3 linked regions of the Algoriphagus sp. Y33 genome follow. The protein of the gene in region 3 interacts with the protein of the main gene of each other region in a pairwise test. Links are inferred from orthologs where the notes say so. Each region holds a gene or a part of one and is shown on either strand. Other genes may lie near its edges.

Evidence for each region.
Region 1: the proteins of ID165_RS22975 (region 3) and ftsZ interact in binary tests that used the Escherichia coli proteins (3 or more experiments, as listed by UniProt). The link is inferred for Algoriphagus sp. Y33 from one-to-one orthologs.
Region 2: the proteins of ID165_RS22975 (region 3) and ftsA interact in binary tests that used the Escherichia coli proteins (3 or more experiments, as listed by UniProt). The link is inferred for Algoriphagus sp. Y33 from one-to-one orthologs.

What each region holds. Positions count from the first base shown.
Region 1 is NZ_CP061947.1:6,032,915-6,036,087, forward strand. What follows is about bases 1-2,930. They hold ftsZ (cell division protein FtsZ), read left to right. Parts: upstream 1-595; coding sequence 596-2,266; downstream 2,267-2,930. Other genes in these bases: ftsA (cell division protein FtsA), read left to right, coding at 1-487; ID165_RS24910 (NADPH-dependent FMN reductase), read right to left, coding at 2,270-2,794; ID165_RS24915 (purine-nucleoside phosphorylase), read left to right, coding at 2,890-2,930. Also shown: more of ID165_RS24915, read left to right, coding at 2,931-3,173. UniProt on the Escherichia coli protein: Essential cell division protein that forms a contractile ring structure (Z ring) at the future cell division site. The regulation of the ring assembly controls the timing and the location of cell division.
Region 2 is NZ_CP061947.1:6,031,306-6,034,245, forward strand. It holds ftsA (cell division protein FtsA), read left to right. Parts: upstream 1-785; coding sequence 786-2,096; downstream 2,097-2,940. Other genes in the region: murC (UDP-N-acetylmuramate--L-alanine ligase), read left to right, coding at 1-20; ID165_RS24895 (cell division protein FtsQ/DivIB), read left to right, coding at 17-775; ftsZ (cell division protein FtsZ), read left to right, coding at 2,205-2,940. UniProt on the Escherichia coli protein: Essential cell division protein that assists in the assembly of the Z ring. May serve as the principal membrane anchor for the Z ring.
Region 3 is NZ_CP061947.1:5,591,717-5,594,761, reverse strand. The notes cover bases 1-2,802. They hold ID165_RS22975 (rod shape-determining protein), read left to right. Parts: upstream 1-788; coding sequence 789-1,817; downstream 1,818-2,802. Other genes in these bases: ID165_RS22965 (rod shape-determining protein MreD), read left to right, coding at 2,651-2,802; mreC (rod shape-determining protein MreC), read left to right, coding at 1,825-2,661; rimP (ribosome maturation factor RimP), read right to left, coding at 1-473. In the rest of the region: more of ID165_RS22965, read left to right, coding at 2,803-3,045. UniProt on the Escherichia coli protein: Forms membrane-associated dynamic filaments that are essential for cell shape determination. Acts by regulating cell wall synthesis and cell elongation, and thus cell shape.

The sequences.
Region 1 (3,173 bases), 440 kb from region 3 along the record:
AATACCCGGTCTGAGAAATAGAGCTCCCAAGGAAATTTCTATCCGAAACCTAGCTTCAATTATTCAGGCAAGAATGGAAGAGATTATTGAGATCGTGCAGAATGAAATTATGCAAAGCGGACATTACAAAAAACTGGCCGGTGGAATAGTGTTGACAGGGGGGGGCTCACAATTACAGTTTATCAGTCAGCTATTTGAATACATGACGGGACTTGATACGAGAATTGGCTATCCGAATGAGCATTTGGGTAAGTCAGTAATTGAGGAGGTGAAGAGCCCAATGTACGCTACTTCTGTAGGTCTTGTACTTGCAGGTTTCAAAGCACTTGACGACAGAGATCAAGGTTATGCCAACAGAACGGCAAACGGAAGAACCATTAAAAGACAAAAACCAATGGACATCAGTCCAAAAGATATTTTCGATAAAATAGCCGGAAGACTGAAAGGAATTCTCAGTGATGATATCGGCGACGATATTAACTACTAGGGCTTATGATTGGGGGAGATTGTTGGCTTTGCTGCCAATTTCCCTTTTTAAAAAAACACTAGTGCAACCATAGAAAATTCACCAATAAATATAAATATGTCAGATAACATGAAAGATTACAGATTTGATTTACAGAAAAACCCCAAGTCGATTATTAAAGTAATCGGTGTAGGGGGAGGCGGCTCCAATGCCGTGAACCACATGTTTGGGTTAGGGATTAAGGATGTGGAGTTTGTGGTAGTCAATACAGATGCCCAAGCGCTTAAATCTAGCCCGGTTCCGCTTAGATTGCAGCTTGGTGCCAATTTGACCGAAGGTCTAGGTGCCGGTGCCAATCCTGAGCAAGGAAGGAATGCAGCCATAGAATCAGAGGATGAGATCCGTGAGCTATTGGCTGATAATACGAAAATGGTATTTATCACTGCCGGAATGGGTGGAGGTACCGGTACAGGTGCAGCTCCCGTAGTTGCTAGAATTGCGAAAGAACTTAATATCCTGACAGTGGGTATTGTGACCGCGCCATTCATGTTCGAAGGAAGAAAGAAAATGAATGTTGCCCAGGCCGGTATTGAAGCATTACGGGAAAATTGCGATACTGTACTGGTGATTTTGAATGACAAGCTAAGAGAGATCTATGGCAATCTTGCTATAAGAACTGCCTTCAGCAAAGCAGATGATATTCTATCTACTGCTGCCAGATCTATCGCTGAGATCATCACTGTTCATCAGGATGTCAACGTGGATTTTGAAGATGTGAAGACGGTAATGAAAGATGCAGGTGCAGCTGTGATGGGTTCTTCCACTGAGGAAGGCGAGGGACGTGCGATCCGTGCTGCAGGTGCTGCCATCTCTTCTCCCTTGCTAAACAATGTGGACATCAAAGGAGCTGAGAAGATCTTGCTTTCTATCATGTCCGGAGAAGACGAGGAATTGTCTATGGACGAATTGAGCGAAATCACTGAATATATCCAAGAAAAAGCGGGTGACAATGCAGAAGTGATCTTCGGCCAAGGTATCGACGCAGAACTGGGCAAAGCTATACGCGTGACAGTGATTGCTACAGGTTTTGAGATGGATCGACTTGAAGGAACAGGAAAGAAAGTAGAAGCGCCAAAGGCTGTGACAATTCCTGTTCCTGCGCCTAGCACTGTGCAAGAAGTGGAAGAGGAGAAAACTGTGATCAATTTGGATTCAGGAAAATCTGAGAAAGTAAGGGAAGAGCCGGTTGCAAACGGATCGACTTTCGTGTTCTCTATGCCAAAAACTTCAACTCCTTCACCAACTTCTGCGGCTGAAGTGAAGCCGACAACTGAAACTCCAAAGAAGGAGTCTGTAGAAACGCCTATGCCGTCTCCTAAGAAAGAAAGCCTATTTACTTTCATGAAGCCTAAGGAAGAAGTGAAAGCTGAAGCGCCAAAGCCTGCTCAGGAGAAAATTGTACACGATCTTTTTGAGGAAGAGGAAGAAAAGAAAACTGTGGAAGAAACTAAAAAAGAAGAGCCTGCCTCTCCGGCTTTTGCAAATGATTACTATGAGCAAATGAAACAAAAAGCTATTCAAAGAGCACATGAGCGTTTCGAAAAGCTAAAAGGCAACCGTGCATTCAATCCAACTCCTGAAGAATTGAAAGAGAAAATGGAAGTGCCTGCCTATCAGCGCAAAAATGTCGTGTTAAACGAACCTCAGCATAGCTCTGAGCCAAGCATCAGCAAGTACAACTTGAGCGATGACAATGAGATTCTAGGAAATAATAGATTCCTGCATGATAATGTGGACTAAGTCCTAAAAATCAAGTAGCATGTCTGCCTGGGTTTGCAGCAAGTCCAAGTACAACCTGTTGGTGAGCAGGTTATCTGACATATTTTGCTCTATTTTAGCCAGTTTTGGCTTAAGAGCGAGGACATGCATTCCCAGATAATGGAAGATGTCGGTAAGGTGGCTCATTGCGATGCCACCGCCGCCTATTCCGGAAGAAATGCCCACTAGAGCACATTTTTTATTCCTAAATGTATTAGGATAAGTCATCCCGTCGATGAAAGTTTTTAGTATTCCCGGGAAAGAACCGTTGTATTCAGGCACAATGAAAACAAACTTTTTCCCATTAACCAACTGATCGTGAAACTCGTTATACAATTCATGTTTCCCGTTATTTTCATACAAGGCGTTCTCAACAAAATCTCCAGGTAAATTTTCCAATTCCAAGATTTCGGATTGCACCCCTCTTTCCTTTAAAATGCTTTGATAGAGCTCAGCGATGGTTTTGGAAACAGAATTTTTGCGGTTGGTTCCTACGATTATCTTGATCATTTTTTTGTTTTTTATGAAAGAACTACATTCTTGGCTCTGCAAAAGTTCGAAGATGCTCGGTAATTTATATATTTAGGGCTGGCAAATTAATCTCTATGAACTACCTAACTCAAATCTCAGAAGCAGCTTCGTTTATTCGTTCGCAATATACCAGTGATGTGTCAATCGCTATCATTCTTGGAACAGGGCTTGGACATTTGGGAGATCAGATCACCATTGAGAAAGAAATTGAATATGTTAATATCCCCCATTTCCCACTGGCTACAGTAGAAAGTCATTCAGGGAAATTGATTTTCGGGGAACTGTCAGGCAAAAAGGTCATGGCGATGAAAGGAAGGTTTCATTACTATGAAGGCTATTCTATGCAGCAAGTTACTTT
Region 2 (2,940 bases), 440 kb from region 3 along the record:
TTAACCGATACGCACTATGAAAAAGGCAAACATAAAGAAAATACTCGCTTTTGTAGTGCTAACTGTTATAGTGGTAGGCTTTATAGGTTTTGTGGAGAAGCAGACCTTATATAAAACGTTTCAGGGTACGGAAATAGATATTGAGGGAGTGAGCGGAGTCTATTTCGTAGAGGATGCTGAAATCACTAAAATCCTCATTCAGGCATTTCCTGATTTGAAACCAGGTGTGATGCTGAGCGAAGTGCCGATGAAAGCAATTGAATCTAGGCTGCTTGGACATCCTTTTGTGAAGTCTGTGGAAGCAATGATCGGGCAGAAAGGTATTTTGAATTTGAAGATTAGCCAGCATCAGCCGATTGCAAGAATTGCACAGCCAATGGGGGCTGATGGATACATCACCACGGAAGGAAAAGTGATTCCTACTTCGACTTCATACACGAGTAGAGTATTGATTCTTGAAGGGGATTATGCGGAGATGCTTATGGACAAAGGTGATATAAATGCAGATATGCCAGAGTTGATGGATTTGATAGAATTCATCATTACAGATGAATTTTGGAATGCGCAGATAACCGAGATTGAAGTGAATTCCAAGGATAATATCCGTCTTTTTCAGCAAGTGGGAAGGCAGGTTATTGAGTTTGGGGATGCGCATGATATAGCAAATAAGTTTGACCGAATAGCGGTCTTTTATAAGGAAATACTACCCCGCAAGGGTTGGAATGCTTACGACAGGGTAAGTGTAAGGTTTAAGGATCAAATTGTCTGTGAATAATAGCTTGGATATGGAAAATAAAGAACTAATAGTAGGACTGGATATTGGGACAACCAAGATCTGCGTTATCGTGGGCCGCAAAAATGAGTATGGCAAACTCGAAGTCTTGGGTATGGGCAAGGCCGTTTCGGACGGGGTTGATCGTGGTGTGGTTACCAATATAGACAAGACCGTCCATGCAATAGAAAAGGCAGTTGAAGAGGCATCCGAAATGGCAAACGTGGATATCGCAGATGTCATAGTGGGTATAGCCGGTCAGCATATCCAAAGCAAGATCCAAAGTGGCAGTATCATGCGCCAGCCTACGGATGATGAGATCACCATTGAAGATGTAAGGAGACTTTCCAGCGAAATGGAAAACATTCTTATTCCTCCGGGCAATACCATCATTCACGTAATGCCGCAGGATTATACCGTGGATTATGAAGGGGGGATCAAAGATCCTGTAGGGATGTCCGGCACTCGTCTGGAAGCTGATTTCCATATCATCACAGCCCAGACTACCGCTATCAACAATATCAACAGATGTGTACGCCGTGCAGAATTACTATCCAAGCAGTTAATTCTTGAGCCATTGGCAAGTTCACTTTCTGTATTGAGCGATGATGAGAAAGAAGCGGGCGTTTGTTTGATAGATATAGGGGGCGGAACCACAGACATCGCCATCTTCTATGAGAATATTATCCGTCATACCGCCGTGATTCCTTTGGGTGGAAACATCATCACCAAAGACATCAAAGAAGGCTGCATGGTGATGCAGAATCAGGCTGAACTACTGAAGACCAAGTTTGGCAAAGCCATCACAGAAGAAGCAAATCCCAATGAAATCGTATCAATACCCGGTCTGAGAAATAGAGCTCCCAAGGAAATTTCTATCCGAAACCTAGCTTCAATTATTCAGGCAAGAATGGAAGAGATTATTGAGATCGTGCAGAATGAAATTATGCAAAGCGGACATTACAAAAAACTGGCCGGTGGAATAGTGTTGACAGGGGGGGGCTCACAATTACAGTTTATCAGTCAGCTATTTGAATACATGACGGGACTTGATACGAGAATTGGCTATCCGAATGAGCATTTGGGTAAGTCAGTAATTGAGGAGGTGAAGAGCCCAATGTACGCTACTTCTGTAGGTCTTGTACTTGCAGGTTTCAAAGCACTTGACGACAGAGATCAAGGTTATGCCAACAGAACGGCAAACGGAAGAACCATTAAAAGACAAAAACCAATGGACATCAGTCCAAAAGATATTTTCGATAAAATAGCCGGAAGACTGAAAGGAATTCTCAGTGATGATATCGGCGACGATATTAACTACTAGGGCTTATGATTGGGGGAGATTGTTGGCTTTGCTGCCAATTTCCCTTTTTAAAAAAACACTAGTGCAACCATAGAAAATTCACCAATAAATATAAATATGTCAGATAACATGAAAGATTACAGATTTGATTTACAGAAAAACCCCAAGTCGATTATTAAAGTAATCGGTGTAGGGGGAGGCGGCTCCAATGCCGTGAACCACATGTTTGGGTTAGGGATTAAGGATGTGGAGTTTGTGGTAGTCAATACAGATGCCCAAGCGCTTAAATCTAGCCCGGTTCCGCTTAGATTGCAGCTTGGTGCCAATTTGACCGAAGGTCTAGGTGCCGGTGCCAATCCTGAGCAAGGAAGGAATGCAGCCATAGAATCAGAGGATGAGATCCGTGAGCTATTGGCTGATAATACGAAAATGGTATTTATCACTGCCGGAATGGGTGGAGGTACCGGTACAGGTGCAGCTCCCGTAGTTGCTAGAATTGCGAAAGAACTTAATATCCTGACAGTGGGTATTGTGACCGCGCCATTCATGTTCGAAGGAAGAAAGAAAATGAATGTTGCCCAGGCCGGTATTGAAGCATTACGGGAAAATTGCGATACTGTACTGGTGATTTTGAATGACAAGCTAAGAGAGATCTATGGCAATCTTGCTATAAGAACTGCCTTCAGCAAAGCAGATGATATTCTATCTACTGCTGCCAGATCTATCGCTGAGATCATCACTGTTCATCAGGATGTCAACGTGGATTTTGAAGATGTGAAGACGGTAATGAAAGATGCAGGTGCAGCTGTGATGGGTTCTTCCACTGAGGAAGGCGAGGGACGTGCGATCCGTGCTGCAGGTGCTG
Region 3 (3,045 bases):
TTAAAAGATACTTGTACAATTGATTTCTTCATCTCTTCAAAAGGAAGAGATACCTCCTCTTCTGTGGCTTTTTTGCCTTTTTCCTTTTTCTTTTTCACCAGTACTTTCACACCGGTTTCTGTCACTTCAAGTAGTTTGCCCTGAATTTCTTCACCCGAGTTCAAAGAAATCTTTAGCTCCCTGTTGATATTTTTCTGAAATTGTCTCCTACTACTCAAAGGAAAATCCAGCCCTGGGGAAGAGACCTCCAGAATATAAGCTTCAGGCATCATATCTTTTGCCTCCAGCTCTTCCGAAACAGCCCTGCTTAGCTTAGCGCAAGCTTGGATAGTCACCCCTTCATCAGCGTCCAAAAGGATGTTGAGAAGCTTTTTGCCTGATTTCTCAGACATTTTCACCTCTACAATGAAATGACTTTCATCCGGAAGATGCTTCTCTACAATCTCTTCGATAGCTTGTTTCAATTCAGTCATAGTATGCATAATGAAAGAGGGGACCATATGGTGTCCCCTCCAGAAACTTTCGAATACGACGCAAAGGTAAAATAATTTTGCAGTAAAAACAATGAGAGGGCTAAATCAAGAGCTAGAGATAATTAGGTTTTTTTTTGAAATAATCCCGGCAAACTAAGGCTGCCAGAGATTCATTTGATTTTGTTGCCAAAAAATATCCCGATTCTATCAAATTTGTCCCATTAAGATAATAATTTTGCCGACCCCCGTTTAATATGAATGCTTAGCATAGTATATTAAACTCCTAACTCCAATAAATACAATCAATACCTAAAAATGGGATTATTTGACTTTTTCTCTAGTGATATTGCAATTGACCTCGGTACCGCAAATACTCTGATCATTCATAAAGATAAAATCGTAGTTGACGAGCCTTCTATCATCGCAATAGACAAAACCACCAACCGCGTATTGGCAGTGGGTCGTGAAGCGATGAACATGCATGAGAAAACACACGAAAACATAAAGACTATACGTCCACTGAAAGATGGTGTGATTGCCGATTTCTACGCCGCAGAGCAAATGATCAGGGGGTTAATCAAAATGATCCCCGGCCAGAAAAAAGGACTATTCCCCCAATCACATCGCATGGTGATATGTATTCCTTCGGGAATTACTGAAGTGGAAAAAAGAGCAGTACGTGATTCGGCTGAACACGCCGGAGCAAAAGAAGTGTATATGATTTTCGAACCAATCGCCGCGGCAATCGGAATCGGTATCGATATAGAAAAACCTATGGGATCCATGATTGTGGATATCGGAGGAGGTACTACAGAGATTGCTCTGATCGCATTATCGGGTATAGTAGCGGATCAGTCTATCAGGGTGGCGGGAGACACATTCACCAAAGACATCTTGGACTACATGCGCCGTCAGCACAACTTGCTGATCGGTGAGCGTTCTGCCGAAAAGGTGAAAATCGCAATCGGATCGGCGCTGACTGAACTGGACGAGCCTCCGGAAGATTACGAGATCAGAGGCCGTGACTTGATGACTGGGATTCCTAAGGTGATCAAAGTCTCTTATTCTGAAATTGCCTTCTCTCTTGACAAATCGGTTTCGAAAATTGAGGAAGCCGTACTGAAAGCATTGGAGATTTCACCTCCGGAACTCTCTGCGGACATCTATGACAACGGCATTCACCTGACTGGCGGTGGAGCATTGCTGAAAGGTCTGGACAAAAGACTGCATCAAAAGACTAAACTCCCAATCCATATTGCAGAAGATCCGCTTAGAGCTGTGGTGAGAGGAACAGGCACTGCCTTGAAAAACATACAGAATTTCCGAACAGTATTGATGACTTAAACCCAGAATGCTACGCATCCTTCAATTCCTTTATAGTCTAAGGTCTTTCCTCTTATTTGTTTTACTTGAAGTATTGGCGATAGGGTTAATTGTCTCCAATAATTCACCGCAGGGTGCAGCTTTCTTCAATAGTTCCAATGCAGTAACAGGCTCTATTCTCAAAGTCCGTTCGGATATTCTGGATTTCTTTACTCTTGCTGAAGCCAATGAAGTGCTCCTTAGTGAAAATGCTGATTTAATCGGGCATCTTAAGACCATGAATGCTATTCCGGACAGTGCTACTCTCGAATTGGATTCTGCATTTGAGGCACAGTTCAATTTCAAAGGAGCTCGAATTATCAGCAATTCCCTGCGTTTTGCCCAAAACCACATTACCCTTAACAAAGGGGCTAAAGACGGTGTAAGACCTGGAATGGGAGTATTCAACGAACAGGGAGCTATTGGAAGAGTGAAGTCCGTGTCTGAAAATTACTCGGTAGCCATTTCCCTGCTCAACACGGAGATGAGCCTTTCTTCCAAAATCAAGACAAACGGATCATTCGGCACAACCAAGTGGGACGGCAAGGACTCCAAGAAAACCAAGCTTCTCTATGTGCCCCGCCATGTGACCGCTAACGTCGGTGACACAGTCATCACCACTGGATACAGTGCGGTTTTCCCGGAGGGGATCCTTGTAGGCTTCATCGAGAGCATAGATCAAGGTGAAGATCCAAACTATTTGGACATTGTAATAAACCTAAGCACGGATTTCAGCAAGGCTCATTACGTATACCTGGTAGAAAACACTCAATTGGCTGAGCTTGATTCTCTTTACAAGCAATCCGAAATAGAAAATGAATTTTAGAAACCTGATCACTTATGTCTTCTTAGTGACTTGTCTGTTTTTGGTACAGGTTTTACTGCTGAAAAACCTTGCGCTTTTTGGTGTGGCTTTCTGTTTCATTTATTTACTGGGTATTCTGAGTTTCCCCATAAACATGCGGAGCTTTCCCCTCATCCTGATCAGCTTTGGGTTAGGATTGCTTATAGATGTATTTTATGACACACTTGGACTCCACGCAGCGGCCGCGACGCTTATGGCGTTTTTGAGAACTTACTGGCTCAAAGCCATCAGCCCAAATGGCGGGTATGATGATGCGAATAACCCTACCCTCCCGGAAATGGGAATTGGCTGGTATATAAGCTATTCATTGCCTTTGGTTTTTGCCTTTTCATTGACGTTTTTCAT